DNA from 2 places in the Pseudomonas benzopyrenica genome. Region 2 is predicted to be linked to the other one. Evidence: predicted binding sites of a transcription regulator. Region 2 holds the regulator's gene; the other holds the start of a gene.

Region 1 (4,384 bases), 440 kb from region 2:
CAGCCGGGAGACCTGCCACCTTCGATGGTCGCCAACACGCTGTCCACGGATACCGAGGGCGAGCGCCTCACCCCCCTTGAAGCGGGGCAGCGGGACCTGATCCGTGCCACCTTGCAGCAGACCCGCGGCAACCTTCGTCAAACCGCGACCCGGCTCGGGATCTCGCGCGCCGGGCTTTATGTGAAGCTGCGCCGCTACGCCTTGAATCCGGCGGATTTCCGGCCAGGACGCTGAAATCCGGCAGCGCCAAACTGCAGCGAGCCACGTTCTGGCGAGCGCGTCCTGGCCTGCCGCTCGCTGGCAGCCCCGGCAGCTTCAGGCCACCCGGAAACGGCCGACCAGCGCTTGTTGCTGTTCGGCCAGACGGGCCAGTTCGCGACTGGTGACGGCGGTCTGTTCGGCGCCGGCGCTGACCTGGATCACCAGGTCGTTGATGTCGTTGACGTTGCGGCTGATCTCTTCGGCGACCTGGCTCTGCTGTTCGGCGGCCGAGGCCACCTGGATGTTGCGGTCGTTGATCAGGGTCACGCCCTCGGCGATCTCGCCGAGCAGCTCGCCGGCGCGGACCACGTTGCTGGCGCCGGTCTGCACCTGGCTCAGGGTCTCCTGCATGGCCTGGGTGGCACGGTCGGAGCCGCTTTGTAGGTGGCTGATCATCTGCTGGATGCTGCCGGTGGATTGCTGGGTCTTCTGGGCCAGGGAGCGTACCTCGTCGGCCACCACGGCGAAGCCACGCCCGGCTTCGCCGGCGCGCGCGGCCTCGATGGCGGCGTTGAGGGCCAGCAGGTTGGTCTGCTCGGCGATGCCGCGGATCACGTCCAGCACCGAGGAGATGGCATCGCTCTCCTGCTTGAGTTCGGCGATGATCTCCGAGGTCCGTTCGGCCTGCACCGACAGCCCCTGAACCAGGCCGATGGTGGCTTGCAATTCGCGGCGGCCCTGGCTGGTGTTGCCCTCGACCTGACGCGAGCCTTCGGCCGCCTCGGTGGTACTGCGGGCGACGTCCTTGACCGTGGCGCTCATCTCGGCGATGGCGGTAGCCACCTGGTCGGTCCCCAGACGCTGCTGGGCGACGTTCTGGCTGGTCTGGATGGCGACCGCCGACGCCTCTTCGGCGGCGGTGGCGACCTGCACGGTGGCGGCGCCGATCTCCTGGATGACCTGGCCGAGCTCCTGGCTCATCAGGTTGAGGTTGCCGGTGATGGTGCCGAACTCGTCCTTGCCCTGGTAGGCGCAGCGGGCGGTGAGGTCCCGGGTGGCCAGGCGGGTGAGGGTGCCGTTGACCTGTTCGACCGCCTGCTTGATGTTGCGAATGATCACCCAGGCCAGCGCCGAGACGGCCACCAGCACCAGCAGCACCAGGCCGAGGGTGGTCCAGAGATCGCGACTGGCGCCCGCACGGGCCTGTTCGGCCTGGGCGCCGACGCTGGCACCCAGGTCCGCTTCCACCTGGCCCATCAGGTCGATACGTTGGGTGGCCAGGTTGAACCAGTCCTCCGGCTTGACGCCCAGGGCATCGCCCAGCGGCACGGTAAAGGCCAGCTGTTGCAGGCGGGTGACTTCCAGGGCGCTGGGCTGCTTGAAGGTGTCGTCGAGCTGGCGGATGAATTCAGGCGTGGCCTTGCGCTGGAAGGCGTCGGCGTAGGCGGAGAATTCGCCCAGGTTGCGGGCGAAGCGCGACAGCAGACCGGCGTCGAAGCGATTCTGGTTGAAGGCCAAGCCCAGCAGTACGCGCTCGCGGCCGGCGCGTTCCTTCATCTCGACGAAGAGATTGAGGGCGCCCAGGGCGCGCAGGATTTCAGGATCATCAACACCCGCTTCGAGGGCATGGGTGTAGCCGATCAGCGCCTTGATCAGGTCGGTGTAGGCCGCGCCGGACTGGGTGCTGTTGAGCGCCAGGCCATCGACCTTGCCGCGCAGGTCACGCAGGGTGTCCAAGGCGCGCATGGCGGTCTGGATGGCGGCGTCGTTACCGGTGGCCAACGCACGTAGGTTGTTCTGTGCCTTATCGCTATCTTCGCGGAAGGTCTTGAGCTTGTCCTGCATCGACTTGCCACCACTGCCGAGGAACACGCCGCTGGCACCGCGCTCGCGCTGCAGGCTGGTGACCAAGGCACTGACGCGCTCGGCCGTGGCACTGGCGGTCACGGTGTGCTCCATGTTCTTGAGCGTTTCGTAGCGATCGGCGGTGTAGAGGCCCGAGATCACCAGGAAGCCGGCCAGGGGCAGGAGCAGGATCAGCAGGAGTTTGGTACTGAGGGGGGCGTTCCTGAGCATCGTGAAAGTCTCCGAGGCGGTCAGCGGGTGCGCCGACGACAAGGTGAGGAGCCGGCGAGTCGATTCCGAATATGTCGGCACCTGCAGACGAACCTTTATCGTCAGATTATTTTTGGTGCGAGCGTGGGGGTGAGATGCACTGCCAGGCGATAAACCTGGTGGTCTGAGCTGCGTCCGGGAATGCCGGACGCTATCGTCAGACTTCAATCAGCCCAGCTGTGCCCTGATGAGCAGGGCGTAGCCCAACACCAGCAGCGGCCAGCCCACCACTGGCCCGAACACCAGGCGCCACAGCCACAGGCGCGGCATGAAGCCCACGCCGTGGACCAGCCCAGCCGAGACGCCGAGCATCACCGCCATCAGCAACGGATGGCTGTAGTGGCCGCTGGCGTCGAGCATCAGCCCCGGGTGGATCAACAGCAGCAGCGCCAGGGGCGCCGCCAGCAGCAGGGACAGCGTCCGCCCCAGTGGGTGGACGCGGGGCAGGGGGTCAGCACTCGGCATCGTCATGGACATCGAGCTCCCGGGTGCTTTCCAGCCAGAGGGCGTTGATGATGCCGAAGCTCGCGGCGAGCAGGACACCGAGGATCCAGGTGAAGTACCACATGGCATGTCTCCTTGAGGGGGGCTGATCAGTAGAGGCCGTGGGGGTTGGCGTCGATGAAGCGGTCGTCGACCTTGCCCCACATGCGCACGTAGCTCCACAGGGTGTAGGCCAGGATGAGCGGCACGAAAATGGCCGCGGCGGCGAACATGATGCCCAGCGTCTTGTGGCTGGAGACGGCGTCCCAGATGGTCAGGCTCGAGGCTGGGTCCAGGCTCGACGGCAGCACGAAGGGAAACAGCGCGCAGCCGGCGGTAGCGAGGGTGCCAACGATGGCCAGGGAGGTGCCGGTGAAGGCCAGGCCGGCCTGACGCCAGCTGCTGCCGAGCAGCGCCAGGACGCTGCCGAGCGCGGCCAGCACCGGGGCGAGCAGGGTCAGCGGCTGGGTATGGTAGTTGGCCAGCCAGCCCGGATTGCCGGCGGTCACCACCTTGTGCAGCGGATTCAGGGCGCTGCCTGGATCGCCCTGGCTGACCAGCACGTAGCCGTCGAAGCCGTAGGCCAGCCAGACACCGGCCAGGCCGAAGGTGACGAGATGGAGCAGGGCGCACAGGCCGGTGGCCCGGCGGGCGCGCTCGCCCAGGGCGTGGTGGGTGCGCAGCATCAGCCAGCTGCCGCCATGGGCGCAGAGCATGGCCAGGCTGACCAGGCCGCTGAGCAGGGCGAAGGGGTTGAGCAGGGCGAAGAAGCTGCCGCTGTAGGTGGATCTCAGGGTGTCGTCGAGCTGGAAGGGTACGCCCTGGAAGAGATTGCCGAAGGCCACGCCGAATACCAGGGCCGGCACCAGGCTACCGGTGAACAGGCCCCAGTCCCAGGCATTGCGCCAGCGGGTGTTGTCGAGCTTGCTGCGGTAGTCGAAGCCCACCGGACGCAGGAACAGGGCGAAGAGCACCAGTAGCAGTGCCCAATAGAGCCCGGAGAAGGCGGTGGCATAGACCATCGGCCAGGCGGCGAAGAGGGCGCCGCCGGCGGTGATGAACCAGACCTGGTTGCCGTCCCAGTGCGGCGCGATGCTGTTAATGGCGGCGCGGCGTTCCTTGTCGGTCTTGCCGATCAGGGGCATCAGGATCATGGCGCCCATGTCGAAGCCGTCGGTGAGGGCGAAGCCGATCAGCAGGACGCCGATCAGCACCCACCAGGTGAGCTTGAGCACTTCGTAGTCGAACATGGCAGTCTCCTTAGGCGTTGGCCGGTGCGACGGGCTTGGCGGTGGCGGCCTGGCGCAGGGCGTCGCCGACCTGGGCAGCCCGTTCGTGGAAGTAGCGGCCGGTGTGCAGGCTGCTCGGGCCGAGGCGGGCGAAGCGGATCATCAGGTACATCTCCACGATCAGCAGCAGGGTGTAGAAGGTCACCAGGGCGCCGATGGAGCCCCACAGATCGGCCGGGGCCAGGGTCGAGGCCGACAGGTGGGTGGGCAGGACCTCGCTGATGGTCCAGGGCTGGCGACCGTGCTCGGCCACCCACCAGCCGGTCTGGGTGGCGATCCAGGGCAGCGGCAGGCTG
Region 2 (4,384 bases):
CTCGGCGCCATCAGCGCCGCCGACAGCCGTCGCGAGCCGGTGATCGCGCCGCCGCGCGCCCCCCAGCCGGCCGCCGCCGCGCCTGCCGCCAGTGCCGCGCCGGAAGACCGGCGTGCCCTGGAAGCCATGCGCAGCGAGCTCAGCGGCCTGCGTGAACTGCTGGAAGTCCAGCTCGGCTCCATGGCCTGGACCCAGGTGCAGTCCACCCGTCCGCAGCAAGCTGGCCTCTGGCGTCGCCTGCAGCGCATGGGCCTGCCGGCCGATCTGGCCCGGCACCTGCTCGACAGCGTGGCCAAGATCCAGGATCCGCGCCATGCCTGGCGCATGCTGCTGGCCAACTTCGCCCAGCTGGCCAAGACCACCGACGCCAAGATCCTGGAGGAGGGCGGTGTCGTCGCCTTCGTCGGTCCGGCCGGCATGGGCAAGACCACCACCCTGGCCAAGCTCGCCGCCAATTACGTGCTCAAGTACGGCCCCCAGAGCCTGGCGCTGGTCAGCATGGACAGCTTCCGCATCGGTGCCCAGGAGCAGATCAAGACCCTGGGCCGCATCCTCGACGTACCGGTAACCCTGGTCGATCCGGGCCAGTCCCTGGCACAGGCCCTGGCCCCCCTGGCGCGCAAGCGCCTGGTGCTGATCGACACCGCGGGCATGCCCGCCAACGATCCGGCGCTCAAGGCGCAGCTCGAAGCCCTGGCCAACCGCCAGCTGAAGATTCGCAACTACCTGGTGCTGGGCGTCACCAGCCAGAGCCAGGTGCTCAAGGCGGCCTACCACAGCTATCGGCGCTGCGGCCTGAGCGGCTGCGTGCTGACCAAGCTGGACGAAGCCGCCAGCCTCGGCGAAGCCCTGGGCCTGGCCATCAGCCAGCGCCTGCCGGTGGCCTACATCGCCGACGGCCCGCGCATCCCGGACGACCTGCATCCGGCGCGCAGCCACCAGTTGGTAAGCCGCGCCGTGAGCCTGCAGGCACCCGAGGAGCCGAGCGAAGAAACCATGGCTGGCATGCTGGCCGGCCTGTATCAGAGCAATGCCCGCCGCGCCGGTTAGCGCAGACGAACGGTAGTGGTGCATCGCATGCCTGGGCACGCCAAATGCACTTGGTCTAAAGTGTGACGGATTTCAATCAAAGGTATCAGGCAATGGGTAGCATGCATCCCGTCCAAGTCATAGCGGTCACGGGCGGTAAAGGCGGTGTCGGCAAGACCAACGTGTCGGTCAACCTGGCCTTGGCCCTGGCCGATATCGGGCGGCGCGTCATGCTGCTCGACGCCGACCTGGGCCTTGCCAACATCGACGTTCTGCTCGGCCTGTCGCCCAAGCGCACCCTGGCCGACGTCATCTCCGGCGAGTGCGAGCTGCGCGACGTGCTGCTGCACGGCCCGGGCGGCATCCGCATCGTCCCGGCGGCCTCGGGCACCCAGGCGATGGTCAATCTGACGCCGGCCCAGCACGCGGGCCTGATCCAGGCCTTCAGCGACATTAGCGAGAACCTCGACGTGCTCATCGTCGATACCGCTGCCGGCATCGGCGATCAGGTGGTCAGCTTCGTTCGCGCCGCCCAGGAAGTCCTGGTGGTGGTGTGCGACGAACCCACCTCCATCACCGACGCCTACGCCCTGATCAAGCTGCTCAATCGCGACCATGGCGTCACCCGGTTCCGGGTTCTGGCGAACATGGCGCTGACGCCCCAGGAAGGTCGCAATCTCTTTGCTAAGCTGACCAAGGTGACCGACAGATTCCTGGATGTCGCCCTGCAATACGTGGGCGCCATTCCGTTCGATGAGGCGGTGCGCAAAGCCGTGCAGAAGCAGCGCCCCGTGTTTGAAGCCTTTCCGCGTGCCAAGGCCTCGCTGGCCTTTCGTGCGGTGGCCCAGAAAGTCGATGGCTGGCCGCTGCCTGCCAATCCGCGCGGCCATCTCGAGTTCTTTGTCGAGCGCCTTGTGCAACCAGCCATCGGTACCCACGCATGACAGCATCCAGCGGGCTTCGCATGTACAGCAAAACCTCGGAACGTACCCAGCAGGAGCAACTCATCAACCGCTATGCGCCGTTGGTGAAACGCATCGCCTACCACCTCCTGGCGCGTCTGCCGGCCAGCGTGCAGGTCGAAGACCTGATGCAGGCTGGCATGATTGGGCTGCTGGAGGCCTCACGCAAATATGACGCCGGCAAGGGCGCCAGCTTCGAGACCTACGCCGGCATCCGCATCCGCGGCGCCATGCTCGACGAGGTGCGCAAGGGTGACTGGGCGCCGCGCTCGGTGCATCGCAACACGCGCATGGTCACCGACGCCATTCGTGCAGTGGAAGCGCGGACGGGTCGCGACGCTAAAGATTCCGAGGTCGCGGCCGAACTTAAATTGAGTCTGGATGAGTACTACGGCATCCTTGGCGACACCATGGGGAGTCGCCTGTTCAGTTTCGACGACCTCATGGAGGGTGGTGAGCATGGGCTCGAGGAGAGCGGTTCGCATGAACTCGAACCCGGTCGCGGTCTGGAAGATCAGCGCTTCCGCAAGGCCCTGGCCGACGCCATCGCCAATCTTCCGGAGCGTGAACGTCTGGTGCTCTCGCTGTATTACGACGAGGAACTCAACCTCAAGGAAATCGGCGAGGTGCTGGGCGTGAGCGAGTCACGCGTCTGCCAGCTTCACAGTCAATGCGCGGCACGCCTGCGGGCGCGGCTGGCGGAATGGCGTTCGCGTTAACCGGCTGGTACTCAGGCTACTACGATTGCTTAGACGCGCCTCATGGCGTGTGTGCGGATTAGGACGGAGGTCGACTTGGACAAGAACATGAAAATCCTCATCGTGGACGATTTTTCCACGATGAGACGCATCATCAAGAATTTGCTGCGCGATCTGGGATTCACCAATACCGCCGAAGCAGACGACGGCAACACCGCACTGCCGATGTTGCAGAGCGGCAACTTCGATTTTCTCGTCACCGACTGGAACATGCCTGGCATGACCGGCATTGACCTGCTGCGTCAGGTCCGCGCCGACGCGCGGCTGAAAACCCTGCCGGTGCTGATGGTGACCGCCGAAGCCAAGCGCGAGCAGATCATCGAGGCCGCTCAGGCCGGCGTGAACGGCTATGTGGTCAAGCCTTTCACCGCCCAGGTGCTGAAAGAAAAGATCGACAAGATCTTCGAGCGGGTGAACGGCTGAAGAAAGCCGCGGGGACGTTATGGATCAGCTTGGCTCCAACAGCTTCAGCGACTTCGAGTCGAATCTCAAACAGCACGCCCAAGAGTTGGTGAAATGCCTGGAAAGCGGCGATTTCACCCAGGCCGTGCATGTCATCAACGAGCTCAATCAACTGCGTGACCGGGGGCTCTACCAGGAAGTCGGCAAGCTGACCCGCGAATTGCACAACGCCATCGTCAACTTCGAGATCGATCCGCGCGGCATGGCCGGCGAAGAGGTCTCCCAGATCAGCGATGCCACCGATCGTCTCTCCTACGTGGTGAAGATGACCGAGAACGCCGCCAACCGGACCATGGATCTGGTGGAGGAGAGTGCCCCGCTGGTAGGCAACTTCGGTGACGAAGCCCGTGCCGTGCATGCCGACTGGAAGAAGTTCATGCGCCGGGAAATGGGCGCGGACGAATTCCGCGAGTTGGCCAAGCGCGTCGATGCCTTCCTCAGCCACAGCGAGAGCAGCGCCGAACAACTGTCGTCCAAGCTCAACGACATCCTCCTGGCGCAGGATTACCAGGACCTCACCGGTCAGGTGATCAAACGCGTGGTCAACCTCGTCGGGCAGATCGAGAAAGACCTCGTCAAGCTGGTGATGATGGCCAGCCAGGTCGATCGCTATACCGGCTTCAGTCACGATCACACCGCGCTGATCGAACAGAATCGAAAAGAAAAGACGATGAAGGGTGAAGGTCCGCAGATTCATGCCGATAAGCGTGAAGACGTCGTGGCCGCTCAGGTCGACGTCGACGATCTTCTATCCAGTCTGGGCTTCTGACCCAGACCCTCTTGGGGAGTGCAGGAATGAGCTTCGACGCCGATGAAGAAATCCTCCAGGATTTCCTGGTAGAGGCCGGCGAGATTCTCGAACAGTTGTCCGAACAATTGGTCGAGCTGGAAAGCCGCCCGGATGACATGGATCTGCTGAACGCCATTTTCCGTGGCTTCCATACCGTAAAGGGCGGTGCCGGTTTCCTGCAGCTCCATACCCTGGTCGAGTGCTGCCATATCGCGGAAAACGTATTCGACATCCTGCGCAAGGGCGAACGCCGCGTGGATGCCGAGCTGATGGATGTGGTGCTGCAGGCACTGGATTCCGTCAACGAGATGTTCGGTCAAGTCCGTGAACGCGAAGAGCCGACCCCGGCCTCGCCTGAATTGCTGGCGGCCCTGGCCCGCCTG

Evidence for each region. The regulator FliA, encoded in region 2, starts transcription of late flagellar genes. The targets are predictions, from matches to a motif close to CTAAAGTTTNNNNNNNNNNNGCCGNTAA.
Region 1: a site for FliA is predicted at 2,349-2,376, ahead of V6W80_RS13720 (methyl-accepting chemotaxis protein). Genes of this name have one in related genera too.

Annotation. Positions count from the first base shown of each region.
Region 1 covers NZ_CP145723.1:2,895,147-2,899,530, reverse strand. Annotated here, with positions in the region: gene V6W80_RS13725 (sigma-54-dependent Fis family transcriptional regulator) at 1-234, shown strand, start outside; gene V6W80_RS13720 (methyl-accepting chemotaxis protein) at 316-2,277, opposite strand; gene V6W80_RS13715 (cyd operon YbgE family protein) at 2,485-2,781, opposite strand; gene cydX (cytochrome bd-I oxidase subunit CydX) at 2,768-2,884, opposite strand; gene cydB (cytochrome d ubiquinol oxidase subunit II) at 2,910-4,049, opposite strand; gene V6W80_RS13700 (cytochrome ubiquinol oxidase subunit I) at 4,060-4,384, opposite strand, start outside.
Region 2 covers NZ_CP145723.1:3,339,931-3,344,314, reverse strand. Annotated here, with positions in the region: gene flhF (flagellar biosynthesis protein FlhF) at 1-1,050, shown strand, start outside; gene fleN (flagellar synthesis regulator FleN) at 1,143-1,973, shown strand; gene fliA (RNA polymerase sigma factor FliA) at 1,970-2,710, shown strand; gene V6W80_RS15800 (chemotaxis response regulator CheY) at 2,798-3,172, shown strand; gene V6W80_RS15795 (protein phosphatase CheZ) at 3,192-3,980, shown strand; gene V6W80_RS15790 (chemotaxis protein CheA) at 4,007-4,384, shown strand, end outside.